Regions from separate parts of the Nonomuraea sp. KM90 genome, predicted to be linked through region 1. Evidence: riboswitches for the same ligand, from Rfam matches in the RefSeq annotation. Region 1 holds a riboswitch; each other region holds the start of a gene.
What was found. Region 1 has a riboswitch for thiamine pyrophosphate ahead of ACTWPW_RS07535 (purine-cytosine permease family protein). Riboswitches for the same ligand answer to the same signal wherever they lie in the genome.

Region 1 (7,105 bases):
AGCCGGAGCTGATGAAGAAGATCATGCGGCTGCTGCCGTACGGCTCCGTGCTGGCCGCTCTGGTGCTCCCCCTGGCGGCCGGCCTCTATCTGCTCGTCTCCACGGCCTGGACCGTCAGCGAGCGGGCCGTGCTCGCTAGCCGGCCTCTCTGAGTGCCGCCACCTGCCCGTTCATCGATTGACTGGGGGCGGGCAGGATGGCCCATACGGTCGTCGTGTCCCCGTCGTGCCTGACCCCCCAGCTCTCGGCCACGTATTCCACGATGCCGAGCCCCCGGCCCCCGAGCGAGGACAGGGTCGGGCGGCCCGCCCGCGGCTCGGTGGCCGCACCCCCATCGCTCACCGCCACTTCGATGTGATCGTCACTGCGTAGCCAGGCAACCCTCACCATGCCCGACGGCAGCGGATGCGCGTGCCGCAGCGCGTTGCTCAGCAACTCGCTCACCACCAGCACGGCATCGTCGATCGCGGCGGAAAAGACCCCACTGTCCTGCAGGTCAGTGCTCAGACGCTGGCGGGCGACGGCAACGCTGGACGGCGCGTACGGCAGCAGCACCACGCTTGACACACCCACCTCCCCGTTACCTGTGCCCCCCGCGGGAACACTCCCCGGTACGACCGAAATGCCCCGTTACTCAATCCCAGAAACCGCATCTCGATCACAGCTTGTACACATTGGACGATAGATCAGCTCAACCGTGACCACCTCGTTACCGCATCGGTGTGTCGGATCCGATAGTGGAAACGCATCTCAGTACGAGCCGCATTCTGGTGCCTCCTCCAGGCCTCGGATGAGCGCTGACATCTCCGCCCTGCGCCCTGGCGAGACTGCGGACGATGTAGAGACCGAGCCCCACTCCACCAAACCGTCTTCGGTCGCCGCTGTCCACCTGGACGAAGCGCTCGAAGATCCGCTCCCTGTCGGCCGGGGCGATGCCGACCCCCTCGTCGTCGACCACCACGACGACGTTGTCGTCCTCCGGCCACGCCTCGACGCTGATCAGCCCGCCCTTCGGCGAGTACTTGAACGCGTTCTCCAGCAACTGCCCCAGGACGATGTCCGTGGCCAGCGCGTCGCCCAGCACGTACGGCAGCCCGTCCGGCATGACCACCTCGACCCGGTGCCGGTCAGACAGGGCGGGCAGCCCCAGCGTGGCCGCGTCGATCCGCTCGGCCAGGTCGAACTCCTCGATCCGCACCTTGAGCTCGTCGGCCCCGGCCCTGGCACCCAGCAGCAGGTGGTCCATGAGCTCGCCCAGGGACCTGGCCCGCTCGGCGATCGTGTGCACGGCGGAGCGGCGCTCGGGGTCGCCCATCTTGTCCCAGCGCGAGTCCAGCGTGCTGGCGAACCCCCGCACGATCGTGATCGGCGTACGCAGCTCGTGGCTGGTCGTGGCCAGGAACAGGTCCTTGGCCTCCTCCAGCTCCTTGGCCGCGGTCACGTCGCGGAAGTCGACGACCACCTCGCCGGTCTCCTCGATCTGCGCGCTCACCACGTCCAGCCACCGCCCGTTGTCCATCTGGGAGGTGACCTTCTCGCCCGGCTTGGGCAGCGGGAACGGCGGCGGCCCGCCGATCACGGACGCGGCGGGCAACGCGGTCAGCTCGGCGGCGGCCGGGTTCCACCGCACCACGTGGCCGGCCTGGTCGAGCACGGCGATGCCGTCGGCGCTGGCGTCGAACACGGCCCGCTCGTGCGCCCGCTGCCGCACCGCCTCCTGGTAGGCCACCGCGTTGCCGACGGCGATCCCCGCATGCCCGGCCAGCAGCTCCAGCAGCTCCAGCTCCAGGTGCCCCGGCCTGCGCCGGGCGAACAGCGAGTAGAGCGCGCCGTACGGGCGCCCGCCGACCGCCGCCAGGCCGAGCGCGATCGTGTGCAGGCCGTTGAGCCGCGCCCACACCAGGTCGTCGAGCCCGTCGGACTCCAGCATCACGGTCTTGCCGGTGCGTAAAAGCTTGTCCACCAGGCTCGTACGCAGGTCGCTGGTGGCGCCCCTGATCGTGTCCGGCAACTGGTACGTGCTGACCACCCGCAACCTGTCACCCTCGATCAGCACGAACCCGCCCGCGTCCGCCCCGGTGAGCTCGGTGAGGTTGGCGGAGATCCGGTCGAGCACGGCCGACAGCTCCAGCTCGGAGTTGATGTCGCCGACCACGTCGGTCAGCCGGCGCACGAGCCTGGCCCGGCGCGCCATCCGGTTCCTGGCCACCTCGTCGGCCCGGGCGGGGTGGTAGACGCACACGTAACCGCCCACGGCGTTGCCCAGCCGCAGGGCGCTGATGTCCACCCGCAGGTCGAGCACCGTGCCGTCGCTGCGCACGCGCTTGGTGCGCAGCGACACGGGCTCCCCCGTGCGTACGCGTTCCAGCACGGCGTTGTGCTCGGCGGTCAGCTCGTCAGGCACGATCGGCGCCCTGCGCCCGAGCAGCTCCTCCGCCGGCCACCCGAACACGCGCTCGGCCGCGGCGTTCCACACCAGCACGCTCTGGTCCCGATCGAGCGCCACGACGGCGTTGGGCGAGCTGGCGAGCGCCGCGCGAGCGATCTCATCGTCACTACCGGCCCATTCGTCCCCCACACCTCCATAGTGCACGTGGCGCGGTGGGTGCGTCGGGCGATCCGTCCGATACGCTGCGGTCACGGTAATTCCTGGCGGGTGGGAGGGTGAGGGGTATGTCGAGCAACGATCTCGATGCCCTGCTGCGGGTGACCTCCAGCACCTATCGGGGTGACACACCACCGGACATCGCCTTCGGCACCTACGACGGGGCCGTGGGCAGGATGGTGCTGGCGGTGACCGGCAAGGGCATCGCCGCCTGCAGCTTCGAGCCGGAAAACGACGTCTTCGAGCTGGTCAGCAGGCATGTGGGCCGGTTCATCGGGCCCGACGCGCGACGCCTCGACCCGGTGCGCAGGGAGCTCGACGCCTACTTCTCGGGGCGGCTGCGCGCGTTCGCCACGCCGGTGGACCTGACGCTGGCCACGACTTTCGCGCGCACGGTGCTGCAGAAGACCATGGCGGTCCCCTATGGCACCACCACCACGCTGGAGCAGATCGGCGAGAGCATCGGCCGGCCGCGCGCGCTGCGGGCGATCGGCAACGCGCTGGCCTCCAACCCCATCTGCGTGATCGTGCCCTGCCACCGGGTGGTGCGCGAGGACGGCGCGCTCGGCGACTACGCGGGGGGCGCGGCCGCCAAGCAGCACCTGCTCAACGTCGAGCGGCGGACCGCCGGGCCAGCAGCCCGATGAGCAGCGTCACCAGCGCGGCCACCAAGGCACCGCCCAGGGCGCCGTTCATCCACGGCTGCCGGACGAAGCCGAGGACCTCGCGCACGCCCGCCCACCACGCGTCCCACTGGGGGATCGTCGGCGTCGAGGTCGTCAGCCAGTAGGCGGCGAAGCCCAGCGCCCACGGCACCAGCATCGACCAGCGCGAGGGCGCGTCCTCCGCGGTGTTCCAGCCCGTGCCGCGGCGCAGCAGGAAGTAGTCCACGGCGAGCACCGCGAACATCGGCACGAACACCGCCCCGATCAGGCCGAGGAACACCCCGTACGAGGTGACGTCCACCAGCAGGGCGATCACCACGGTGAGCACGCCGATGCCGACGGAGAAGACGCGCCGGTCCATCCGCGGCATCAGGTTCTGCAGCGAGACCGTGGTGGAGTAGACGTTGGCGAAGGACTGGTCGGTCTCGCGCAGGACCAGGATGCCGAAGAACAGCGCGCCCAGCGGCACCGCCACGAACGGCCCGAACACCGACGTCTGGTCGGCCTGCACCCCGGCGGCGCCCGCGAGGGCCACCGCGTACACGCCCAGCCCCAGACACGCCACCTGGGCCAGGGTGTATCCGCCGACCACGCCGGTGAAGGCGGCCCTGCTGGAGCGCGAGTGGCGGGCGAAGTCGGCGGCCATCGGCACCCAGGACACCGAGAGCGCGATCACGTAGTCGACCGCGGCGGGGAAGGCCGTCCAGCTCCCGCCCTCCGGGGAGGGGGCGTCGCGCAGGAAGAACACCGTGAACCAGATCATCGCGATGATCACGCCGACGGTGACGTACCGGCGCAGCAGCCGGATCGACCCGAGCGGCCAGATCGTCAGCGCGGTGGTCAGCACCCCCGCCACGACCACCCACACCTGGTACGGCACCGAGCCGAAGATCGCGGTGGCACCCTTCGCGATCACCCAGAGCTCGAAGGCCCCCCAGCCGATCATCTGCACGATGTTCAGCACCGTGGGCACGTAGGAGATCCTGGCCCCGAACAGCCCGCGCAACAGCACCATCGCCGGCTGCCCGGTCTGCGTGCCGGGGATGGCGGACAGGCCCACCATGGCGGTGCCGATCAGGCTGCCCACCACCGTGGCCACCAGCACCGCGGCCAGGCTGAGCGGGGCGTCGCCGAGCGGGTTGAGCAGGAGCAGGGCTCCGGAGAAGCCGAGGAGGCTGACCCCGAGGTTCGCCCAGAGAGCGCCCTGGTCGAGCACGCCGAGGGTCTTCGGCGGGCGGCCTTCGAGGGTCAGCGGAACTTCTTCGACGCCATGCGTCATCGCACACTCCCTACGCCGGCATTACCCGGACAGGTTCATGCGGTCGGCAGCAGCAGTAGCTACCCTCTCAGCCTGGTTGCCCCAAGCTCCCGCGGGGGTTGGTACACGAAGCCGGGATCATCCCAGCTCGCGCCCCCATGATGCACCATTCGTCCTAGATCGGCCACCACCGGGTAGCTGCCATCGCGCCCTGGGGAGAGTCCGTGCAGGTCCGCAGGACGAACAGCTGGAGAGGCCTCTCGCACCGCGTCGGCGGGCTGCCCACGCACGCATTCTCCAAGCCACGCTGTACATCACTGCCGAGCGACCAGGCATATTCCCGGCATATTCCACGGTGCTGCCGAGGAGTGCAACGATCGCTCCGGTGAACCTCGGGCCGTATTCCACCCCCCTGGCACCAGGCGAGGCGACCCTGACCCGCCCGGGTGTGGTCGGAAAGCCCACGTCATCAGAGACGACGACATCCGGCACCCCGGCGCCACCTGTGCGATGCTCACCGCCTTCGAAGACGTCACCTCGCACGTCTCCCCCGCCGGCCACGCGGGAGGGCTGAAGTTCACGTTCCACGGCCAACCGAACCAACCGAGACATCTCTTGCTGGAGGACTGTTGAAGACACGCATTCTGGGCGCCGTGCTGGGAATCGCAGCGTTGAGCGGGCTGCTGGTGGCAAGCCCGGCGCAGGCGGCCGACGGAGTGTCCTCCGCCCGCGTGGAAAACCCGGACAGAGCCGGCGCCGGGTACGTCCGGACGACCGTCGACTTCGTCAGCCGGACGAGGGTCGTCTTTCGGAACTTCACGGTGCGCGACATCTGCCCCGCTGACAACCATGGGGTGCGGGCCCAGATGGAGTGGACGCACACCGACCTGACCACCGGGTACAGCGCCTGGAAGGTGGACACCAGCTGCGGCTCCCACGGCACCAACTTCGGAAACTTCGTCCGCACCGGCCCCAAGCCCATCCGGCTGGTCCGCGTGAGGGTGTGCATCTACAAGCGATCAGGCCAGCACCTGGCTTGCGACTACAGCCTGTCCCGAGACAACCAGTACACCTGAGCCGCTGACGCTCAGGCTCTCAGCTGGTCGGCGTAGGCGGTAACCGAAGGCGTCGGCGAGCAGGGCGAGTTCGCCGTAACCGGAAGCGAAGCTTGAACGTACGCCGCCGGCCTGCCGAGCTCGGCCTCGCCGTCGGTGAAGAAGGCGGCGTGGATGGTGAATCTCGCGCTGCAACTACTCGAAGGCGATCTCCATCGACCGGGCCCGGTGCCGCATCGCGGTAACGCCGCCTCATGCCACGAAGGGCTCCTGGCCCGTCTCGCTGACCATCGGCCGGCGCGCGGACTCCCACGACTGCATGCCGCCCCCGACGTTGACCGCGTCGCGCCCGAGCTGGTTGAGCCAGGCCGCGACCTGCAGCGAACGGCCGCCCACCCGGCACACGACGTAGACCGTCCGGTCGCCGGGCACCTCGTCGACCCGGCCCTGGATCTGCGTCATGGGGATGTGCACGGCTTCGGGCGCGTGCCCGGCCAGCCATTCGTCCTGCTCGCGGACGTCGAGCAGGTAAGCGTCGGCGGGAACGGCGTTGGCCTCGATCTCAGGAACGGTCATGGCTCCATCATCTCGCGCCGCGAGTCGTAGGCCGCACGCGCCTCCGCGATCTCCGCCTGATGCTCCTCGGTCCACGTGACCAGGGACTTGATGGTCTGGTGCAGCGTACGGCCGAGCGGCGTCAGCGCGTAGTCCACCCGGGGCGGCACCACGGGGTGAACCGTGCGGGTGACCAGGCCGTCGCGTTCGAGCTGGCGCAGGGTGACGCTGAGCATGCGCTGGCTGACGCCGTCGATCTCGCGGCGGAGCTGGGTGAAGCGCAGGCTCTGGCAGTCGAGCAGGGCGATCACCAGCAGCGACCACTTGTCCGCGATGCGGTCGAGGATCTGCCGGACCTCGCAGTCCTCGCGGGTGTCCCACTGGCGTACGTCGTAGTCGTCGTCCACGGTGCCTTCGCAGTAACTGAGTGATCTCAAAGTGCCGTCTTCCACGACATTTCATCCTGGCCCATGATGTGGACGGTTACAAGAGAGAACCGACATGCCGAGAAGTAACCGGGGGTTTGTTGTGTCTGTGCCCGCCCGTTCCTGGGGCGTACTGATCGTTTTGTGCGGTGCCATCTTCCTGGAGGGCATCGACGTGGCCATGCTGAACGTCGCCCTCCCGTCCATCCGGGCCGACCTCGGGCTTTCCACCAGCATGCTGAGCGGGGTCGTCAGCGCGTACGTGCTGGGGTACGGCGGTTTCATGCTGCTCGGCGGCCGGGCGGCCGACCTGCTGGGCCGGCGGCGGATGTTCCTGCTCTGGCTGGTGGTGTTCCTGCTCTTCTCCGGTCTCGGCGGCTTCGCGACCGAGGGCTGGGTGCTGCTGCTGGCCAGGTTCGTCACGGGGGTGGCCGCCGCGTTCATGACCCCGGCCGGCCTGTCTCTGATCACCACGAACTTCCCCGAGGGCAGGCAGCGCAACCGGGCCCTGCTCATCTACGCGGGCACGGCGGCGGGCGGGT
Region 2 (7,105 bases), on a different contig from region 1:
GGCCCTCGTTGAACACGATGATCCCGGAGGCCCCGGCGAAGCCCGCGTTGCGGATCTTCTGGGCGAAGGCGCAGGTGCCGCGCTGGATGAGAGCGATCCGGCCGGCCACGAAGCCGGCGAAGTCCGACGCCTCGCAGCCGCTGGTCGAGCTGGACGCCGGGGTCGGCGGCAGGGTCACGTCCACGGCCTGGACCTGCGCGGTCACGTCGCCCGCCGGGGAGGGCTGGAAGGTGAAGAAGTCCTGGTTGGGCACGAACGACTTCGATGTCGGCGCGGTGAGGTCGAGCACCGGCGGGGAGTTCTCGGACCAGCTCTCGACGAAGTTGATCGGCTGGAGCGTGACCTTGTACCCGGCCTTGCGCAGCTTGCCCGCCACGTAGTCGACCGAGGCGTCGTAGCCGGGCGTGCCGGCGGCGCGGTTGCCGCCGTTGGCGGTGCCGATGGCCTGCAGGGCGTCGAGGTGCTTCTTGGCGTTGGCCCCCTTGACCTGCTTGACGAGGAGCTTGGCGAACACGTCGTCGAGCCCGCCCGCGTTGACCGGCGCGGCCATCGTCAGCGGTAAGGAGAGTGCGGCGATCAGAACGATGAGCATTCTTCGCATAGGGGTTCCCCCAGGAACAGACCGGAGATCGCGGCGATTTCCCCCGAGCCGCCGCCACCGGAACGTAACCCGGCCAGGAACCCCTGAGAAGACCCACTAATGCTGCAAATTCCGGACATTTACTCCGCGCGGCGGGCGCGGGCACGCCGCTTGCCCTCGTGCATCGCCTGTACGCGGGCGACCGGGATCGTGTGCCCCTCGGCGATGAGGTCGTCCGGCAGCCGCTGCGGCGCGGGCATGTGCTCGGCCCACGGATCACCCTCGGCCAGCAGCCCGGGCGCGGTGCGCATGGTGAAGTCGGCCGGCGCCACGCGGTCGAGGTCGGCCCAGGCCACGGGGAAGGAGACGGGCACGCCCGGCCGGATGCGGGGGCTGTAGGCGGCCGCCACCGTGGCGCCGCCCGCGCGCGTGGAGTCGAGGAAGACCTTGCCCGCGCGGTCCTCGCGGATGAACGCCGTGGTGGCCAGCGCCGGGTCCACCCGCTCGGCGCGGGCGGCCAGGGCCCGGGTGGCCGCCGCCAGGTCGTCCGGCGCCGTGCCCTCGGCCACGGGCACGAACACGTGCACGCCCTTCGCCCCGCTGGTCTTCACCGCCCCGCTCAGCCCGGCGTCGTCGAGGGCCTGGCGGACGAGGAAGGCGCCGCGCACGGCCAGCGAGAAGGAGTCGTCGTGCTCCGGCGGGTCGAGGTCGAGGATCATGTGGGTGGGGTGGTCGCCGACGAACAGCGCCGGGTGGTATTCCACCGCCCGCTGGTTCGCGAACCACAGCAGCGTCCTGCGGTCGTCGCACAGCGCGTACGTCACCTGCCGGCGCGACGCGTCCGCCCACATGGACACCGAGCGCACCCAGTCGGGGGCGTATTTGGGCAGGTTCTTCTGCACGAACGGCTCCTGGCCCGGGCGCACGCGGATGACCGAGAGCGCGCGGTCGCGCAGGACCGGGAGGATGCGGTCGCGGACCGCGTCGAGGTAGTCGACCAGGTCGCGCTTGGTGGCGCCGGCACCGTCGAACAACGGCTGGTCGAGGTTGGTCAGGGCGACCCCGTCGCGCGTCTCATCAGCGGCCACCCGCCCTACGATGCCGACACTCGAACGTGTGGTCAACATTCGCGGGCCACAATGATCCCCATGACGCGTCTCCTCTACCTCACCCGGCACAGCGAGGCCACCCCGGACGAGAGCGGCCTGACGGACGCCGGCCGCCGCCAGGCCGCGCTGCTCGGCGAGCGGCTCCGCGGCGTCCCGCTGGCCGCCGTCCACCACGGGCCGCTCCCCCGGGCCGCCGAGACCGCCCGCCTGATCGGCGAGCACCTCCCCGGCGTCCCGCTGCGCGTGTCGGAGGCCGCCGGCGACTACGTGCCGTACCTGCCGGCCAGGGAGGAGCTGCCCCCCGAGTACGCCGACCACTTCCTCGGCTTCCTCGCCCGGTTCCCCGGGGCGGAGCCGAAGCTGGCCCGCGAGGCCCTCGACCTGTTCACCGGCCCAGTGGGCGGAACGGTGGACACGACGGTGGACGAGACGGTGGACGAGACGGTGGACGAGACGGTGGACGAGACCCGCCACGAGCTCGTGGTCACGCACAACTTCCTGATCGGCTGGCTGGTACGCGCCGCCCAGGACGCCCCCGAGTGGCGCTGGCTCGGGCTCAACCACGCCAACGCCGCCCTGACCGCCATCCGCTACGCCCCCGGCCGGCCGCCCTCGCTGCTCTTCTTCAACGACATGGGTCACCTTCCCGTGGAGCTGCGCTGGACCGGCTTCCCCCCGGAGCTGCGCGGCTGAGCGCCTGTTACAGTGGGCCACTGACGCGGGGTGCCCGGAGACCCGGGCTGAGATCACACCCGTCGAACCTGATCTAGTTCGCACTAGCGAAGGGACGTCATCTCGGTGAGCGACGCACCCAGAGTCCTGTCCATCGCGGGCACCGACCCCAGCGGCGGCGCCGGCATCCAGGGCGATCTGAAGACCTTCTCCGCGCTCGGCGCCTACGGCATGACGGTCGTCACGGCGCTGGTCGCGCAGACCACCACGGGCGTGACCGGCATCCACGAGGTGCCGGCCGAGTTCGTCGCCGCCCAGCTCGACACGCTGCTGACCGACGTGCCGGCGGACGCCGTGAAGATCGGCATGCTGGGCACCGCGCCGCTGATCAAGGCGGTGGCGGCGGCACTGGACACGTACCGGCCGCCTTTCGTCGTGCTCGACCCCGTGATGGTGGCCAAGAGCGGCGACCGGCTGCTGCCGGCCGACGCCGTGGCCGAGCTGCGCGAGACGCTGCTGCCCCGCGCCGACCTGATCACGCCCAACCTGCCCGAGGCGGCGGACCTGCTCGGCGAGGAGCCGGCCCGCGGCCTGTCCGAGATGCACGGGCAGGCGCGGCGGCTGCGCGCGCTGGGCGCCCGGCAGGTGCTGCTCAAGGGCGGCCACCTGGACGGCGACACCTGCGTGGACGTGCTGGCCACGCCCGAGGGCGCGATCGAGCTGGCCGCGCCCCGCGTGGACACCCGCAACACCCACGGCACCGGCTGCACGCTGTCCTCGGCCATCGCGGCGCTGCGCCCCCGCCACGACGACTGGCCGGGCGCGGTGCGGGCGGCGAAGACCTACCTGACGGAGGCGCTGCGCGCGGCCGACACGCTCGACGTCGGGCACGGCCACGGCCCCGTCCACCACTTCCACGCCATCTGGTGAGCACGCTCCCGAAGACTGCGCCCCAAACCTGCGCCCCCAAGATTGCCGCCCCCAGATTGCCGTTCCCAAGGAGACGCGATGTTCTGCGATGACATCTGGCAGCGCACGGCCGAGCTGATGCGCGCCATCCACGAGCACCCCTTCCTCGTCGCGCTCGGCGACGGCACCCTCGACCCCGACCGGTTCGGCTTCTACATCGTGCAGGACGCCCGCTACCTGGAGGCGTTCTCCAAGGCGCTGGCCACGGCGTCCGTGCGGGCGACAGACCCCGCCGACGCGGCGTTCTGGGCCCAGAGCGCGCACACCGCGCTGGCCGCCGAGCGCATGCTGCACGCCGGCTACGCCGAGGAGCTCGGCGCCGACGCCAAGGGCCTGGCGATGTCGCCGACGTGCCTGGCGTACGCGTCGTTCCTGCAGGCCACGGCGCTCACCGCGCCCTACCCGGTGATCGCGGCGGCGGTGCTGCCGTGCTTCTGGATCTACCAGGACGTCGGTACGGCGCTGCTGAAGTACGCCACCCCGGAGCACCCGTACGTCAAGTGGATCTCCACCTACGCGGACCCGGCCTTCGCGGCCTCCGTCGAGCAGGCCAAGGGCATCGCCGACCGGCTCGCCGCCGCCGCCGACCCGGCCACCCGCGAGGCCATGGGAGAGGCCTACGGCCGGGCGGCGGCGTACGAGTGGATGTTCTGGGACAGCGCCTGGCGGCGCGAGACCTGGCCGACGGAGCGGTGGCTCGCGCCCTGACCATCACGGCGCCTTGGCCATCATCTCCTTCTCCTCGCGGGTGGCGATGAGCCCGGCCGGGGCGAGGATCTTGGACTCCTCGAACGGCGCCTCCGTGTCCGGCAGCGGCTCCCGCGTCCTGATCGCCTTGATCCACACGCGGGCCGCGTCGAGGATCACCACGATGATCAGGATGGCGAACAGCGCCGCCAGGACGCCGTCGACGGTGGAGTTGATCACGATCTGCTGCATCGCGCCGGTCGTCTTGGCGGGCGCGAGGAGCTGTCCCTGGTCGAGCGCCGTCTGATAGCGGTCACGCTGGGCGAAGAAGCCGAGCGTGGGGTCGGTCGAGAACACCTTCTGGTAGCTGGCGGTCAGCGTGACCGCCACGTCCCAGGCCAGGGGCACCCCCGTCACCCAGGCCCACTTGAGCCGGCCACTCTTGATCAGCAGCGTGGTGGCCACAGTGAGCGCGACGGCCGCCAGGAGCTGGTTGGCGATGCCGAACAGCGGGAAGAGCTGGTTGATGCCGCCGAGCGGGTCGTTGACGCCCTGGTAGAGGAAATATCCCCAGGCCGCCACGACCACGGCGCTGGAGGCGACCAGCCCCGGCCACCAGCTCACCCGTGCGATCGGCTTCCACAGGTTGCCCAGCGTGTCCTGGAGCATGAACCGCCCCACCCGCGTCCCGGCGTCGACGGTGGTGAGGATGAACAGCGCCTCGAACATGATCGCGAAGTGGTACCAGAACGCCTGCAGCCCCGCTCCCCCGAGGAACCCGGAGAAGATCTGCGAGATGCCCACCGCCAGCGTGGGCGCGCCGCCCGTCCGGGCGATCAGCGTCTCCTCCTGCACGGCCGCCGCGGCCGCCTGCAACTCCTCGGGCGTTATGACGAAGCCCATGTTGGTGACCGCCTCGGCGGCGGTCTGCACGGTGGCCCCGACGACGCCCGCCGGGGAGTTCATCGCGAAGTAGAGCCCGGGGGTCAGCACGCAGGCCGCCGTGATGGCCATGATGGCCACGAACGACTCCATGAGCATGGAGCCGTAGCCGATCATCCGGACCTGGGTCTCTTTCTGGATCATCTTCGGCGTGGTGCCCGACGAGATCAGCGAGTGGAACCCCGACAGCGCCCCGCAGGCGATGATGATGAACACGAACGGGAACAGCGACCCGGCGAACACCGGCCCCTTGCCGTTGAACGCGAAGTCGGTGAACGCGGTGGTCTGCAGCGGAGGCGCGGTGACGGCGATGCCGATGGCGATCAGCACGATGGTGCCGATCTTCATGAAGGTGGAGAGGTAGTCGCGCGGCGCGAGCAGCATCCAGACGGGCAGCACGGCGGCGACGAACCCGTACGCGATCAGCCACAGCGCCAGCGCCGACGGGCTCAGCGTGAAGAACGGCGCCCAGCTCGAGTCCTGCACCCACCCGCCGGCCACGATCGCCAGGATCAGCAGCGCGACCCCGATCACCGTGGTCTCGACGACCTGGCCCGGCCGGATCACCCGCAGGTAGAAGCCCATGAACAGGGCGATCGGGATGGTCATGGCGATGGAGAAGACGCCCCACGGCGACTGCGCCAGGGCGTTGACCACCACCAGCGCCAGCACGGCCAGCAGGATGATCATGATGGCGAAGACCGCGATGAGCGCCGCCGCCCCGCCGAACGGCCCGATCTCGTCGCGGGCCATCTGCCCGAGGCTGCGGCCGTTGCGGCGCATGGAGAAGAACAGGATCACCATGTCCTGCACGGCCCCGGCGAAGATCACTCCCGCGATGATCCAGATGGTGCCGGGCAGGTAGCCCATCTGTGCCGCCAGCACCGGACCGACCAGCGGGCCGGCCCCGGCGATGGCGGCGAAGTGGTGACCGAACAGGATCCGCCGGTCGGTCGGCTGGTAGTCGATGCCGTTGTCGAGCCGCTCGGCCGGGGTGGCCCTGCGGTCGTCGGCGCGCAGCACCTTGCGCACGATGAAGCGGGCATAGAACCGGTAGGCGATGGCGTACGAGCCGAGCGCGGCGCACAGGAGCCACACCGCGTTGACGTTCTCGCCCCTGGACAGGGCGAGCACCCCCCACCCCACGGCGCCGACGATGGCCACCGCCGTCCAGATGATGATGGAACGCAGCTTCACCGGTTACCTCCCATATATCGGGCCATATATAGGGCGCCCCAGGCAGCAGCGCAGTCCGGCGTCCGGCGGCAGATCGGTGGTGAAGCGCCGCCAGCGCCACAGCGGGCGGCAGTCGATCGTGACGGGAAGCTCGGCGAGATGCACCCAGGCGGTCGGATGGGCGTACACCAGATCGGTCGCTCCGAGGCGGCGGGCGCGACGGGGCAGGCGGGACCGGCGCAGCGGCCTTACCGAGAACTCCCCCGCGTCCGCGCAGCACAGGCCGGTCACATGCCAGTCGAAGAAGATCACTTCTTCGTCGCGCAGTGCTTCACGAGCGGCAGGCGTGAGCGTGATACGGGACATCTGTGGCTCCTGAAACCCAGGTAGCTCAGAAATTAACCCCGGCCTTACCCAAAGGTTTCCTTTCCAAAACGCGGGCGCCCCCGGTCCACCGGGACCGGGGGCGCCGCGTTTCGTCAACGGACGGTCAGGGCTGCTTCCACGGCTCGAAGTAGGCCACCGTGGCGAAGTCGACCTCCAGCGCGTCGGGCGGGGCGCCGCCGGTCGCGCTGGATCCGGTCACGAAGATCCGGACCCCGGCCTCGCCGCTCGTGTCGAGGGCGAGCGCGTGCGCGTTGTCGCCGGCTCCGACCGCGCCGTCGTAGCGGCCGGTCCAGATCGGCTCGCCGGTCGCGGCGTCGTACGCGATGGTCACGTAGTCCGTGCCCTTCGCCGCGTCGTCCGCGCTCTGCCCGGCGATGACCACCTTGCCGCCGTCCGGCGTCACCCTGACGCTCCAGGCGTAGTCCTCGCCCTTGGCCTGCCCGTCATGGCGCTGCACCCAGGACCGCTGCCCGGTGGCCGGGTCGTAGGCGATCGTGGTGAAGTCCGACCCCGTGCCCTCGCCCTCGGTGTTGCCGGTGACGTAGAGCTTGCCGCCGCCGGGCGCGAGCGTCATGTCGTGCGG
Region 3 (7,105 bases), on a different contig from region 1:
TACGGCCTGGAGTACGGCAAGGACGTCCCCAGGGGGAACGTGCGGCGGGTCTCGGTCGGCGTCCTGTACGACTCCGTCGCCCGCGGCCAGTGCGCCATGGGCATGGTCACCACGACCGACGGCCGCGTCAAGGCCCTCGACCTGGTCCTGCTGGAGGACGACAGGCGCTTCTTCCCCCAGTACAACGCGGCCGTGACCCTGCGGCGCGAGCTGGCCGACGCGCACCCGGAGATCGCGCGCATCTTCGCTCCCATCAGCGCCCGGCTGACCGACGACGTGATGCGCGACCTCAACGCCAAGGTCGACGTGGACGGCGACGTGCCGGTGCTGGTGGCCCGCGACTGGCTGAGGTCACAGGGCTTCGTGAAGTAGGCGATCCGCTGGCGTTAGCCATACCCGAACACGGGCAGGCCGCTGTTCATGTCGGAAACACCACCACCCCAGACCCAGCCGTACCCGGGTCGCACCGGCGAGATGGCGCCGGAGCCGCGTGACGAGATGCGCGACTACGTGGGCCGTGACCTGCTGAGCGGCAGGAAGGCCCTCATCACCGGCGGCGACTCGGGCATCGGCCGGGCGGTCGCCGTGGCCTTCGCCAAGGAGGGGGCGGACGTCGCGATCGCGTACCTGAGCGAGCACGAGGACGCCGCCCACACCCGCAAGCTGGTCGAGGAGACCGGCCGGCGCTGCGTGCTGCTGCCCGGCGACCTGGCCGACAGCGCCCACTGCGCGTCGGTCGTCGAGCAGGCCGTCGCCGAGCTGGGCGGCCTGGACGTGCTGGTGAACAACGTCGCCTACCAGGCGCCGGTGAGCGGTCTGGAGGAGCTGACCGACGAGCAGTGGGAGCGCACGTTCGCGGTCAACATCCACAGCTACTACCGCGTCACCAAGGCGGCCCTCCCGCACCTGCGGGAGGGCTCCGCGATCGTCAACACCTCCTCGATCAACGGCCTGCGCGGCAACAAGTCGCTCATCGACTACGCCGCCACGAAGGGCGCCATCAACGCCTTCACCTACTCCATGGCCCAGAACCTGGTCGAGCGCGGCATCCGGGTCAACGCCGTGGCGCCGGGGCCGGTGTGGACGCCGCTGATCCCGGCCACGATGCCCGAGGAGAAGGTGGGCAAGTTCGGCGAGCACGTGCCGATGGGCCGGCCGGCCGACCCGGACGAGATCGCCCCCTCGTACGTGTTCTTCGCCTCCGGGCGCATGTCGTCGTACTACACCGGCGAGGTGCTGGCCCCCGTCGGCGGGGAGACCCTGCCGGGCTGATCGACGTAGACGGTGCCGCCGCGCTGCCGGAACTCGGCCGACTTCTCCGCGAAGCCCGCCTCCCGGATGTCGTGGCTGATCCGCATCGAGCAGAACTTGGGCCCGCACATCGAGCAGAAGTGCGCGGTCTTGGCAGGTGCGGCGGGCAGCGTCTCGTCGTGGAAGGACCGCGCCGTGTCGGGGTCGAGCGAGAGGTCGAACTGGTCCTCCCAGCGGAACTCGAACCGCGCGTCCGACAGCGCGTCGTCCCACGCCTGCGCCTGCGGGTGCCCCTTGGCCAGGTCGGCGGCGTGGGCGGCGATCTTGTACGTGATCACGCCGGTCTTGACGTCGTCCTTGTCCGGCAGGCCGAGGTGCTCCTTGGGGGTGACGTAGCAGAGCATGGCGGTGCCGAACCAGCCGATCATGGCGGCCCCGATGCCCGAGGTGATGTGGTCGTATCCGGGGGCGATGTCCGTCACCAGCGGGCCCAGCGTGTAGAACGGAGCGTCGTCGCAGAGCTCGCGCTGCAGGTCCACGTTCTCCTTGATCTTGTGCATGGGCACGTGCCCGGGGCCCTCGATCATCACCTGGACGTCGTGCTCACGCGCGATCGCGGTCAGCTCCCCCAGCGTGCGCAGCTCGGCGAACTGGGCCTCGTCGTTGGCGTCGGCGATCGAGCCGGGCCTGAGCCCGTCGCCGAGCGAGAACGACACGTCGTAGCGGGCCAGGATTTCGCACATCTCGGCAAAGTTCTCGTACAGGAAGCTCTCGCGGTGGTGCGCCAGGCACCAGGCGGCCATGATCGAGCCCCCGCGCGAGACGATCCCGGTCTTGCGGCGGGCGGTGAGCGGCACGAACTCCAGCCGCACCCCCGCGTGCACGGTCACGTAGTCGACGCCCTGCTCGCACTGCTCGACCAGCGTGTCGCGGTAGACCTCCCACGACAGCGCCTCCGGCCGGCCCTTGACCTTCTCCAGCGCCTGGTAGATGGGCACGGTGCCGACCGGGACGGGCGAGTTGCGCAGGATCCACTCGCGGGTCTCGTGGATGTCGTCGCCGGTGGACAGGTCCATGATCGTGTCGGCGCCCCAGCGCGTGGCCCAGGTCATCTTCTCGACCTCCTCCTCGATGGAGGAGGTCACGGCGGAGTTGCCGATGTTGGCGTTGATCTTCACCAGGAAGTTGCGGCCGATGATCATCGGCTCGGACTCGGGGTGGTTGACGTTCGCGGGGATGATGGCCCGGCCCGCCGCGACCTCCTGCCGGACGAACTCGGGGGTGACGCCCTCGCGCACGGCCACGAACTCCATCTCCCTGGTCACCAGCCCGCGCCGGGCGCAGGCGACCTGCGTGACCGGCTCGCCCGCCGCCCCACGCTCGCGGATCCACCCCTCGCGCAGGCGGGGCAGCCCCTGCCGGAGGTCGGGCCGGAAGGACGGGTCGGTGTACGGGCCCGAGGTGTCGTACAGCGTCACCGCCGAGCCGTCGGACAGCCGCACCTCGCGCATCGGCACGCGCAGGTCGCCGCGGTAGATCTTGGTGAAGCGCGCGTCAGTCATCGCGCAAACTCCCTTCGCCGGCATTACCCGGAGCAGGTTCTGGCGGTCGGCGGCTGTCAGCCGTCCTCTCAGCCCGGTCTCCACCGGGCTCCCGCGTTGGACGGCGAAGATCGTACCCAGATGTGCCCCCGGCCGAAACCCGCGCGGCGAGGTTTGACGAGCGCCCTCGGCGGTAGGCTCCCCATCAGGGGAAACATGAAGAGAATCGCCGCTGTCGCAGGACTACTCGTCGTGATGGCCGCGTCCGGCGCCACCGCCGCCGCCGGGGACGGCATCGATCAGCACGAAGTAAGCCAGGAACAGTACGACACCCTGATCGCCCAGTGCCGCTACGCCGACACCGGGAAGGCGAAATGCCGGGCCGCGGTCAGAGAGATGTACCGCGTCGGCAGAACCGACAGAAGCCTCGACTGCCGGTCCTACTCCGGCGTGACCGTCTGCGGCACGCTGCGGCTCAGCAGGTCCGAACGCGCGTGCGTCCGTGACTCGGAGGCCCAGGGGCTGCCGTTCCGCCGCGCCGAGGTGGAATGCTACGCGCTGTCCTGAGGGGGCTGGGACGTGATCATCGTAGGGGTGGACGGCTCCCGCACCGGCCTTGAGGCGGCCGGCTGGGCCGCGGCCGAGGCTGAGCTGCGCCAGGCGCCGCTGACCGTCGCGCACGCCGTGCCGAAGTGGGTGTGCGAGCAGGGCGCCGTCCGCTACGCCGAGGTGGCCCGGTGGATGCGCGACGGCGCGAACACGGTGCTCACCTCGGCGGAGGAGCGGGCCCGCCGGGAGTGGCCGCAGGTGCGGGTGGAGGGCGTCCTGCTGCCCGGCGATCCCCGCTCCGCGCTGGTCAAGGCGTCCGAGGGGGCCGAGCTGCTGGTCGTCGGCAGCCGCGGGATCGGCGGCGTCCGGGGGTTGCTGGTCGGGTCGGTCGCGTACGGGGTGTCCGCGCACGCGCGTACGAACGTCGTACTGATCCACGGGCGCCCCGACACCCCGCGCGGCGAGATCGTGGCCGGGACCGACGGCTCGCCCGGCGCCGGGCGGGCACTGGAGTTCGCCTTCCACGAGGCCGAGCTGCGCGGCGCCCGGCTGCACGCCGTACAGGCGTGGGCCTGGCCGCACGTGAGCGGCTTCGAGCCGGCCGACCGCGAGAGCGAGCAGGACACGCTGCGGAGGTTGAAGGAGTCGCTGACCGCGCACCGGGAGCGGCATCCCGGGGTGGACGTGGTGGCGGAGGTCGTCCACGGGCACCCCATGTAGGTGCTCAAGGAGGCCGCTTCCGGCGCCGACCTGCTCGTGGTCGGCTCGCGCGGGCACGGCCAGCTCGCGGGCATGCTCATCGGCTCGATCAGCCAGGCCCTGCTCCACCACGCCCCCTGCCCCCTGGCCGTGGTCCGCGCCTGAAAGTTACATGCGTCGCCCCAGGTCACGCCCCCGCGATGATCGTCTCCCTTTCCGCCGCGAGCCCGCGCTCCTACGATCTGCGCAGGCTACGACGGGAGCAGACGATGCCCAAGACCGGCGCCGCGCTGGCCGCGATGCTGGCCCTGGCCGCCGCGGTGTTGTTCGCCACCACCGCATCGGCCGGCGCCGCCGCCACCAGGATCATGCCCCTGGGCGACTCGATCACCGGATCCCCCGGCTGCTGGCGGGCCCTGCTCTGGAACCGCCTCCAGAGCACCGGCCACACGAACGTCGACTTCGTCGGCACCCTCCCGCCCCAGGGCTGCGGGGTCGCGCACGACGGCGACAACGAGGGCCACGGCGGCTACCTCGCCACCAACATCGCCGGCCAGAACCTGCTGCCCGGCTGGCTCTCCGCCACCCGGCCCGACGTCGTGCTGATGCACCTGGGCACCAACGACGTGTGGAGCAACATCGCGCCGGCGACGATCCTCGGCTCGTTCACCACGCTCGTCAACCAGATGCGGGCGAGCAACCCCGGCATGAAGATCCTCGTCGCCAAGATCATCCCGATGAACCCGTCCTCCTGCGCGGACTGCGCCCAGCGGGCCGTGAACTTCAACAACGCCATCCCCGCCTGGGCCGCGGCCACCAGCACCGCACAGTCGCCGATCACGGTCGTGGACCAGTGGACGGGCTTCAGCACGGCCACCGACACCTACGACGGGGTGCACCCGAACGCCGCGGGCGACCAGAAGATGTCCGACAAGTGGTACCCGCCCCTGGTCGAGGCCCTGTCCGGCACCGCCACGCCCACCGCCACCACCACGACCCCGCCGCCGCCCGGCGGCTGCACGGCCACGTACAGCAACACCGGTCAGTGGCAGGGCGGCTTCCAGGGCGAGGTCATCGTCAAGAACACCGGCACCACGCCGATGAACGCGTGGACGGTGGCGTGGACGTTCGCCGACGGCCAGCGGGTCACCCAGCTCTGGGGCGGCACGCTTAGCGCGAGCGGCTCCTCGGTGACGGTACGCAACGCCGGCTGGAACGGCCTGCTGGCGCCCGGGGCCTCCACCGCGTTCGGCTTCCTGGCCTCCTGGAACGGCACCAACACGGCCCCCACGCCTAGTTGCTCAGCGTGATGTCCGCCATCCGGGGCGCCGCCAGCCGTACGTAGTCGTCGGTCGCCAGCGCCACGGAGCGGTCGAGCCGGGCGGCGTTGAAGTACAGCTCGGGCCGGTCCAGCAGCGAGGGATCGGCGACCAGCTCGAGCCGGGAGTCGTAGCTGAAGGGCAGCACGGTCCCGCTCACGCTCCCGGCCAGCTCCTCGGCCTTCTCCTTGCCGGCGAAGGCCACGTACGTGCCGTCGAGCAGCGCCTTGACCGCCTGGAGGTCGAGCCGGGCATCGCCGGGCACGACGGCCAGCACGTGCCGGGTCTGCTTCTTGCCGACCTTGACCATCACGATCAGGCACTTGGCGGCCTGCGCGACGTCGTGCCCGCGCAGCGCGCTGACCAGCTCCGTACGTCCCTCGGGCGCGTGGTCGATCACCCGATAGCGCGCCCCGGCGGCGTCCATGTCGGCGATCAGGCGCTCGTAGGCGGCGTTCGGCTCACCAGTCACTGCTCAACAACTCCTTCGCGGCGGCGATCCGGCCCTCGTCGCGCTGGTAGAACACCCACTGCTTGATCTTGCGGCCGCGGATCAGCCCCGCCTTGGCCAGCACCTTGAGATGCTCGCCGCAGGTGGGCTGGCTCACGCCGAGCTTCTCGGCGATGAACAGCGAGCAGACCCCGTCGCGTACGAGATCGCCGTCGCGCTGCGGCGGGAAGTGCCGCTCGGGGTCGCGCAGCCACTCCAGGATCAGCAGCCTCTTGTCATTGGCCAGCGCCTTGACCAGGTCGACGTCCAGCACAAAGGCATTATGGCAATTAGCTAATTACCTATCTACCGTCGCGTCTACCCGTCGCCCGGAGCCGCGGTCACTTGGCGGCCGTCACCACGGGAGCCCCCTCGCTGGCCTGCACCAGCACGAACCCCTGCCCCCTGAACGCCAGTTGCATGGCCTCCCCGCTCCCCCGCCCGATCAACGCCCCCACCTTCATCGTCCGGTTGACGCCGACCTCCAGCCCCGCGCTCCAGCAGACCGCCGACTGACCATCGGCGAACGTCGGCATGCGAGCCGCGTCGAGCAGCACCGGCGTGCCATGCGTGGTCACCGCCACCCACCCCGTCCCGGTGACCGTGGTGTTGAACAGCCCGCCGGCCGCGACCCCCGCACCCTGCACGCGCTGGATGTCCCAGGAAAGCTGCGGCTGGAAGGCCAGCAGGTTGCGCCCGTTGACCGTGATGCCCTCGTTCTCCAGGTAGAACAGGTGGATGTCGTCGGCGTTGTCAGCGAGATAGAGCAGCCCCTGGCCGCGTACGCGCATGAGCGAGCCACCCTCGCCCGTCATGGCCTTCTTGAACATCTTCCCGAGGCTGCCCGCGCCCTCGTAGTCGAAGTCCATCTGCCCCTGGAAGGCGACCATGGACCCCTGCTTGGCCAGCACCTCGTGGGGCAACTGGACGCGGAGCATCTTCCCGTTCTCCAGGGCGAAACCGGGGGGCAGTTGCTGGGGGTCGAGGTTGCCGAAGATCGAGCTGCGCACGTTTTCCAGCCTTTCGGAGAGAGGTGATGCGGCCAGCGTACGGAACAACCCACCCACGCGGATCGAGCCCCCGCTCAGCCCCGGCCAGCCCGACTGCCATCACCCTCGAACACGGCGACGCTCGCAAGCCCGCCGAGCCTCCTCAACACCCACCCCACCCACGCACGCACCCACCAGCTCAGGGCCGGGAACCCGCCGCCAGATCCCGAACAACCTGAATCAACTCAGCAGGATCGAACGGCTTGG
Region 4 (7,105 bases), on a different contig from region 1:
CGGCCGCGACGTCCCCAGCGACGCCACATGCCTGAGCAGCGGCGGGCCGGGGGCCGGGCGGCCCGGCTTGGTGGGCGTGGGCCAGACGGGGCCGCAGCAGAAGTAGTCGACGCCCTCCTCCACGGCCGCGGCGGAAGCCTCGGCGGCGGAGTGGGTGGACCGTCCGATGACGATGTCGTCGCCGAGTATCTCTCGCGCGACCGTCACGGGAAGGTCGTCCTGCCCCAGGTGGAGCACGTCGGGCCGGGCGGCGTAGGCGATGTCCGCCCGGTCGTTGACGGCCAGCAGCTTGCCGTGCCGGTCGCAGGCGTCGCGGAAGATCTCGAGGAGCGCGAGTTCTTCGCGAGCCTCCAGGCCCTTCTCCCGCAGCTGGATGATGTCCACGCCCCCGGCCAGCACCGAATCGAGGAACTCTGCCAGGTCGCCGCGGTCGCGGCGGCCGTCTGTGCAGAGATAGAGGCGGGCCTCAGAAAGCGAGGGCTTGGGCACGCCGCTTGACCTCGGTATGACGGCCGGCCTTGATCGCCTCTATGGGCGATCCGGGCAGCGACTCGTCTGGGGTGAAGAGCCAGCGCAGCGACTCGACATCGTCGTAGCCGGCGTCCTGCAACACGGTCAGCGTGCCGGGCAGGCCCTTCATCACGTCCTTCCCATCGAGGAACACCGCGGGCACCTGTGGCCCGCCGCTCCCGCGGCGCACGCCGAGGAGCTTGTGGTCCTTGAGGAGCTGCTTGGCCCGCCCGATCGAAAGGTCAAGGCGCGAGGCCACTTCGGGGAGCGTGAGCCACTCGTCGACGAGCTGCTCGGTCTCCCGGTCGATCTGTGCAACAGAAAGCGTCACGAAACCACAACTACCACATGCCGTCCTTGCTCAAACAACACAATCCCGTAGGGGGACTTGTGGATCTACCAGGCGTTCCGCGTCGAGGCGGTGGCCCGCCTCGATGATCCGCCGCCCCTGTACGAGATCGCGCGGCCGGTCCACGGCGAGCACCGCGGCGAGGGTGTCGCCGGCGGTGAGCCAGACGGCCGACCACTTGCCCTCGGGCTCTCCTCGATAGACCAGCCGTTCCCCCGCGGGGTGGTGGCCGGAGTATTGCACCATGTGCCCGAACTGCTCGGACCAGAAGTATGGCACCGGATCGTACACGGCTTCCTCCCCCAGCAGTGTCGCGGCGGCGACCTCGGGGGCGTTGAGCGCGGTGTCCCAGTGTTCCACCCTGAGCCTGACCTGCCAGCGGCGCGACCACCAGGCGGCGCAGTCGCCCACGGCAACCGTGTTCGGGAGCGAGGCGCGCAGGTGCTCGTCGGTGACGACGCCGTTGTGGAGGTCGATGTCGGCGCCGGCCAGCCATTCGACCGCCGGGCGCACGCCGATGCCGGTGACGACCGCGTGGGCCTCGACGAACTCGCCGCCCACCAGCCGCACGCCGCCCTCGTCCACGGAGTCGACCATGGTGCCGAGCCGCAGGTCGATGCCGTCGTACCAGCGCTCGGTGCGGGCCCCGATCTCGGTGCCGACGGCGGTCGCGAGCGGGGTCTCGGCGGACTCGATCACCGTCACCTCGCAGCCGGCGCGGCGGGCCGCCGTGGCCACCTCCGCGCCGATCCAGCCGGCGCCGACGATGGCAAGGCGGGCGCCGGGGACGAGCATGGCCCTGAGCTCGTGGGCGTCGTCGATGGTGCGCAGCACGTGCTGGGGGCCGTCGCCGGGCAGCCTGATCGGCTCGGCGCCGGTGGCGATGACCAGGCTGTCGTAGCCGATCTCGCCCTCGGTGGTCTCCACGACGCCCTCGCGCAGCGACTTGGCGCTGACGCCGGGCCAGAAGTCGACGCCCATGGACTCGAGGTCGGTCTCGACGTAGCTGGAGTCGGCGTCGCCGGCCAGGACGGCCTTGGACAGGGGCGGGCGGTCGTAGGGGCGGTGGCGCTCCTGGCCCACCAGGGTGATCCGGCCGTCGAACCCGCGCCCGCGCAGTGCCTCGACCGTACGCACTCCGGCCAGGCCCGCTCCCACCACCACGACATGCTTCACGTTGATGACCATAACGGGGGCGGTGCGTGGACGTCGCACCGAGGCCGTAGGCTGTGGACGTAAGACGCGCGGGAGTCCGGCCGTAACCGGGCTGAGAGGAAGGCTGCACCGGGCCTTCGACCGCAAGACACCTGATCCGGATCATGCCGGCGAAGGGAGCGCATGTGGACGTGATCGTGGGTGGCGGGGTCGTCGGGCTTTCCGTCGCCTGGCGGATGGCCCGTGAGGGGCGGCAGGTCACCGTGGTCGACCCGGCTCCGGGCACGGGTGCCTCGCACGCGGCGGCGGGGATGCTGGCCCCGGTCAGCGAGGTGACCTACACCGAGGCGCCGCTGCTGCGGCTGGGGATGGCCTCGCTGCGCCGCTGGCCCGCCTTCGCCGCCGAGCTCTCCGCGGACGCCGGCCTGGACGAAGCCGCCGGACCGGGCGCGGAGCAGGGGCCGAAGCGGCCCGGCGCGGGTCGGGGGCTGAACCGGCCCGGCGCGGGGCGAGGGCTGGATCTCCGGTCGGACGGGACGCTCGACGTGGCGTTCGGGGCCGACGACCTGGCGGCGCTGGACGAGCTGGCGGCGTTCATGGACAAGCTGGGCCTGCCGGTCGAGCGGCTGACCGGGCGGGAGTGCCGCCGGCTGGAGCCGATGCTGGCACCCTCCGTGCGCGGCGGGCTGCTGGCGGCCGGTGACGCCTGGGTCGACCCGCGCCGCGTGACGGCGGCGCTGCTGGCCGCCCTGGAACGGAGGGGCGTGCCGCTGGTCAGGGCCCGCGCGACTGGGCTGCTGCGCGAGGGCGGGCGCGAAGGTGGGGCGGTCACGGGCGTGCGCCTGGACGGCGACCCCGCCGAGCTGCGGGCCGAGCGGGTCGTCGTGGCGGCCGGGGCCTGGAGCGCCGAGCTGGCCGAGGTGCCGGTGCGGCCGGTCAAGGGGCAGATCATGCGGTTGCGCTCGCCGCAGCCGCTGCTCGGCCGGTGCGTACGCGGAACCGTGCACGGCTCGTACGTCTACCTGGTCCCCCGGGGCGACGGCGAGCTGGTGGTCGGGGCCACGCAGGAGGAGCTGGGATTCGACACCCGGGTGACCGCCGGCGGGCTCTACGAGCTGCTGCGGGACGCCAGGGAGCTGGTGCCGGGCGTCACCGAGCTGGAGGTCGCCGACGTGGTGGCGGGGCTGCGGCCGGGGACACCGGACAACCTGCCGGTCATCGGGCCGAGCGGGACACCGGGGCTGGCGTTCGCGACCGGGCACCACCGGGGCGGCGTGCTGCTGGCCCCGCTCACGACGGCCATCCTGCTGGGCGAGGAGAGCGAGCTGGCGGCCCTGTGCACGCCGGAGAGATTTCGGGAAATTTCATGATTGTTACCATCAACGGGGCCGCGCACGAGGTGGTCGACGGCATCACCGTGGCGCAGGCCGTACGCATATTGACCGCGGTCACCACCGGAGTGGCCGTGGCCGTGAACGACGAGGTGGTCACGCGCGGCGCCTGGGACTCGACGGCGCTGCGCGACCGTGACCGCGTGGAGGTTCTGACGGCGGTGCAAGGTGGATGATCTGATCATCGCCGGGGAGAAGTTCTCCTCCCGGCTCATCATGGGGACCGGCGGCGCGCCCTCGCTGGAGGTGCTCGACCAGGCGCTGGCGGCGTCGGGGACCGAGCTGACCACGGTGGCGATGCGGCGGCTCGACCCGGGCTCACGGGGCTCCGTGCTGGACGTGCTGCACAGGCGCGACATCAAGGTGCTGCCCAACACGGCCGGCTGCTTCACCGCGGGCGAGGCCGTGCTGACGGCCCGGATGGCCAGGGAGGCCCTGGGCACGAACTGGGTCAAGCTGGAGGTCATCGCCGACGAGCGGACGCTGCTGCCGGACCCGATCGAGACGTTCGACGCGGCCGAGCGGCTGGTGGCGGACGGGTTCGTGGTGCTGCCGTACATCGGGGACGACCCGGCGCTGGCCCGGCGGCTGGAGCAGGCCGGCTGCGCCGCCGTGATGCCCCTGGGGGCGCCGATCGGCTCGGGGCTGGGCATCCGCAACCCGCACAACATCGAGCTCATCGTGGAGGCCGCCGGCGTGCCGGTGATCCTCGACGCGGGCATCGGCACGGCGAGCGACGCCGCGCTGGCGATGGAGCTGGGCTGCGACGCCGTGCTGCTGGCCACGGCCGTCACCAGGGCGCAGCGGCCCGACCTCATGGCGGCGGCCATGAAGGGCGCCGTGGTCGCCGGGCGGCTGGCGCGGCAGGCGGGCCGCATCCCGCGCCGCCGCTACGCCGAGGCGTCCTCCCCGATGACGCCGTGACCCCGGAGGCGCCCGTGACCCCGGTGGCCGTCGTGACCTGGGAGGGGTCGTGTCCGCTTCGCCGGAAGCTGGGACGTTCCAACGGGAACGTCTCCGCATCGGTTTCGGGCGCCCGGGCCCTGCCAGTGGCAAAACGCCCGTAAACTCAGCGGGGTGGATACGACGACTGCGGACCCCCTGGTCGGGCGGCTCCTCGATGGGCGCTACCGCATCGAGAGCCGGATCGCCCGGGGCGGTATGGCGACCGTCTACCTCGCGCTGGACATCCGGCTCGACCGGACGGTGGCGCTGAAGGTCATGCACCGCTCGCTCGCCGAGGACCCGGCCTTCGTCAGGCGGTTCATCGGCGAGGCCAAGTCGGTGGCCAGCCTCTCCCATCCCAACGTGGTGCACGTCTTCGACCAGGGCACCGACAACGACGTCGTCTACCTGTCGATGGAATACGTCCCGGGCCGCACCCTGCGCGACATCCTGCGCGAGCGGGGCAGGCTGCCGGCCCGTGAGGCGCTCGAGATCATGATCCCGGTGCTCGCCGCCCTCGGCGCGGCCCACCAGGCCGGGTTGGTGCACCGCGACGTCAAGCCCGAAAACGTCCTGATGACCGACGACGGCCGGGTCAAGGTCGTCGACTTCGGCCTGGCCAGGGCGATCGAGGCGACCAACCAGACCCGTACCGGCGTGATGATCGGCACGATCGGCTACATGGCGCCGGAGCAGGTCACCACCGGCGCCGCCGACGTGCGCAGCGACGTCTACGCCGCGGGCATCATGCTGTTCGAGCTGGTGACCGGGCAGCAGCCGTACGACGGTGAGACGCCGATGTCGGTGGCCTACCGGCACGTCCACGACACCGTGCCGGCGCCGTCGTCGGTGGTGCCCGACGTGCCGCCGCTGATCGACACGCTGGTGGCGCACGCGACCGCCCGCGAGCCGCACGACCGGCCCGCCGACGCGACCGCGATGCTCGTGGCGGCGGTCGAGGCGCACCGGATGCTGCCGCGCACGACCACACCGCCGGGCACGGGGCCGGTCTACGCGCACTCGCAGCCACCGAGGGCCGGGAGCGCGTCGGCCGCCCGGTCGGTGCCGCTGGCCGCCCCCGCCCACACGCTGGTCCAGCCGCGGGCCGAGGTTCCGCAGCGGCGCGGGTTCCGGCCCAACTGGTTCCTGGTGGTGCTCGCCGCCGTGATGGTGGTGGCGGTCGGGCTGACGGGCTGGTATTTCGCGCAGCCCGAATACGTCACCGTGCCCAACCTGGTCGGCAAGAACCTGGCGGTGGCCCAGAAGAACCTCGCCGCGCTCGGCCTGAAGATGCGCGAGGCCGACGGCCAATATGACGAGAAGCTGGCCGAGGGCCTGATCCTGCGGTCCGACCCGGCGGCCGAATCCCAGCTGGAGAAGGGCTCCACGATCACGCTGGTGCCCTCGCTGGGCCCCGAGCGCATCGTGGTGCCCGACGTGTCGGCCATGACCGGCAACGAGGCCCGCGCCGCGATCGCCAAGGCGGGCCTGACGGTCGGCTCCGTCAAGCGCCTGGCCAACCAGGAGGTCGAGCGCGACAAGGTGATCCGCACCTCGCCGCAGGTGGGCGAGAAGGTCAAGAAGAACGCCTCGATCGACATCTACGTCAGCGCCGGGCTCGTCATGCCCGACGTCGGCGGCATGCCGAAGGACGAGGCCGCCGGCTACCTCGGGCAGCAGGGCTTCCAGGTGCAGGTCAACGAGGTCGATGACGACGCCGAGCCGTGCACGGTCATCGCCCAGTCCCCCAAGGCCAAGTCCGAGGTGGACAAGGGCGCGCCGGTCATGATCACGGTGGCGCGCTGCCAGACGGACTTCTGGCAGTGGTTCCGCGGCGACAACGAGGGCCGCGACGACCAGCAGTTCAGCCTGGTGCCCGGGGTGATCGGGAAGAACATCAACGACGCCAAGGCGGAGCTGGAGGCGCTGGGGTTCAAGGTCCGGGTGCAGCGGCTGGGCAACCGGGGCGTGGTGCAGTACCAGCGGCCGCTCCCGAACAGCGAGCGGCCGCCCGGCACCACGGTCTACCTCTGGCAGTGAGCCGGCGAGCGCCCCGGGGCTCCGGGGCGCTCGATGCCGTCAGGCGAGGTGGCCGTGCAGGCGGACGCGGGCCAGGCCGCCGTCCGGGTGGATGTCCACCCGCACGTGCGTCACCGGCTCCGCGTGGCCGAGGCGGAAGCGGTGCGGCGTGTCGGGCTGCAGGCGGGTCCTGGGCAGGAGCTCCACCTCGCGCTCCCCGTCCAGCCCCGTCAGCGACACCGCGCCGGGCGCGTTGAACAGCAGGTTCGTGGTGTCGATCTCGGCCAGCCGGACGATCCCGCGCCCGGCCAGCCGGATGACGAGCCAGTCGTTGCCCTCGCCCCGCCGCCGGGCCGTCTCCCAGCCCTCCGCCTGGTGCCGGGCCAGCCCCGGCGCGATGACGTTGTTGGGCGCGGAGTAGAACTCGTCGGAGCAGGCGGTGACCAGACCGCCGTTGGCGAGGGCGGCCAGGTCGAGGCCGAGGCCCTCGTACAGGGACAGGTCGGGGCGCGCCTCGCCGTGCACCCGCAGGCGGGCGACGCCGCCGTCGGGGTGGATGCTGAGCCGTACGTGCGTGTACCGGGACTCGTCGGCGACCTCGAAGTGGTGCTCGGCGTCCCCCTTGAGGTCGGACCTCGGCACGATCTCCGTCCACGGCGCCGCCAGCAGCTCGGCCGGTGACGGGTAGCCCGCCACGCAGGTGGCCGCCACGGAGGCGTGGGGCGGGTAGTTGCCC

Region 2: linked by a shared signal. The riboswitch ahead of thiD (bifunctional hydroxymethylpyrimidine kinase/phosphomethylpyrimidine kinase) and the one ahead of ACTWPW_RS07535 (purine-cytosine permease family protein) in region 1 are both predicted to bind thiamine pyrophosphate.
Region 3: linked by a shared signal. The riboswitch ahead of thiC (phosphomethylpyrimidine synthase ThiC) and the one ahead of ACTWPW_RS07535 (purine-cytosine permease family protein) in region 1 are both predicted to bind thiamine pyrophosphate.
Region 4: linked by a shared signal. The riboswitch ahead of ACTWPW_RS01205 (FAD-dependent oxidoreductase) and the one ahead of ACTWPW_RS07535 (purine-cytosine permease family protein) in region 1 are both predicted to bind thiamine pyrophosphate.

The regions. Positions count from the first base shown of each region.
Region 1 covers NZ_JBQQCB010000004.1:253,391-260,495, forward strand. Annotated here, with positions in the region: gene ACTWPW_RS07515 (YidC/Oxa1 family membrane protein insertase) at 1-152, shown strand, start outside; gene ACTWPW_RS07520 (ATP-binding protein) at 136-558, opposite strand; gene ACTWPW_RS07525 (ATP-binding protein) at 710-2,578, opposite strand; gene ACTWPW_RS07530 (methylated-DNA--[protein]-cysteine S-methyltransferase) at 2,674-3,252, shown strand; gene ACTWPW_RS07535 (purine-cytosine permease family protein) at 3,212-4,549, opposite strand; TPP riboswitch at 4,540-4,652, opposite strand; gene ACTWPW_RS07540 (hypothetical protein) at 5,182-5,604, shown strand; gene ACTWPW_RS07545 (rhodanese-like domain-containing protein) at 5,836-6,159, opposite strand; gene ACTWPW_RS07550 (winged helix-turn-helix transcriptional regulator) at 6,156-6,575, opposite strand; gene ACTWPW_RS07555 (MFS transporter) at 6,706-7,105, shown strand, end outside.
Region 2 covers NZ_JBQQCB010000015.1:35,731-42,835, forward strand. Annotated here, with positions in the region: gene ACTWPW_RS18495 (M28 family metallopeptidase) at 1-601, opposite strand, end outside; gene ACTWPW_RS18500 (DNA polymerase domain-containing protein) at 721-1,668, opposite strand; gene ACTWPW_RS18505 (histidine phosphatase family protein) at 1,729-2,382, shown strand; TPP riboswitch at 2,399-2,494, shown strand; gene thiD (bifunctional hydroxymethylpyrimidine kinase/phosphomethylpyrimidine kinase) at 2,488-3,291, shown strand; gene ACTWPW_RS18515 (TenA family protein) at 3,370-4,038, shown strand; gene ACTWPW_RS18520 (carbon starvation CstA family protein) at 4,042-6,156, opposite strand; gene ACTWPW_RS18525 (hypothetical protein) at 6,160-6,501, opposite strand; gene ACTWPW_RS18530 (S8 family serine peptidase) at 6,626-7,105, opposite strand, start outside.
Region 3 covers NZ_JBQQCB010000097.1:24,709-31,813, reverse strand. Annotated here, with positions in the region: gene ACTWPW_RS48165 (glycine betaine ABC transporter substrate-binding protein) at 1-372, shown strand, start outside; gene ACTWPW_RS48160 (SDR family oxidoreductase) at 421-1,272, shown strand; gene thiC (phosphomethylpyrimidine synthase ThiC) at 1,221-2,813, opposite strand; TPP riboswitch at 2,806-2,918, opposite strand; gene ACTWPW_RS48150 (hypothetical protein) at 3,009-3,359, shown strand; partial or broken gene ACTWPW_RS48145 (universal stress protein) at 3,372-4,205, shown strand; gene ACTWPW_RS48140 (cellulose binding domain-containing protein) at 4,241-5,350, shown strand; gene ACTWPW_RS48135 (YbaK/prolyl-tRNA synthetase associated domain-containing protein) at 5,334-5,831, opposite strand; gene ACTWPW_RS48130 (ArsR/SmtB family transcription factor) at 5,821-6,123, opposite strand; gene ACTWPW_RS48125 (AIM24 family protein) at 6,191-6,859, opposite strand; gene ACTWPW_RS48120 (response regulator transcription factor) at 7,038-7,105, opposite strand, start outside.
Region 4 covers NZ_JBQQCB010000001.1:188,954-196,058, forward strand. Annotated here, with positions in the region: gene thiE (thiamine phosphate synthase) at 1-489, opposite strand, end outside; gene ACTWPW_RS01195 (Rv2175c family DNA-binding protein) at 467-841, opposite strand; gene ACTWPW_RS01200 (NAD(P)/FAD-dependent oxidoreductase) at 872-2,035, opposite strand; TPP riboswitch at 2,094-2,210, shown strand; gene ACTWPW_RS01205 (FAD-dependent oxidoreductase) at 2,200-3,384, shown strand; gene thiS (sulfur carrier protein ThiS) at 3,381-3,581, shown strand; gene ACTWPW_RS01215 (thiazole synthase) at 3,574-4,329, shown strand; gene pknB (Stk1 family PASTA domain-containing Ser/Thr kinase) at 4,483-6,390, shown strand; gene alc (allantoicase) at 6,430-7,105, opposite strand, start outside.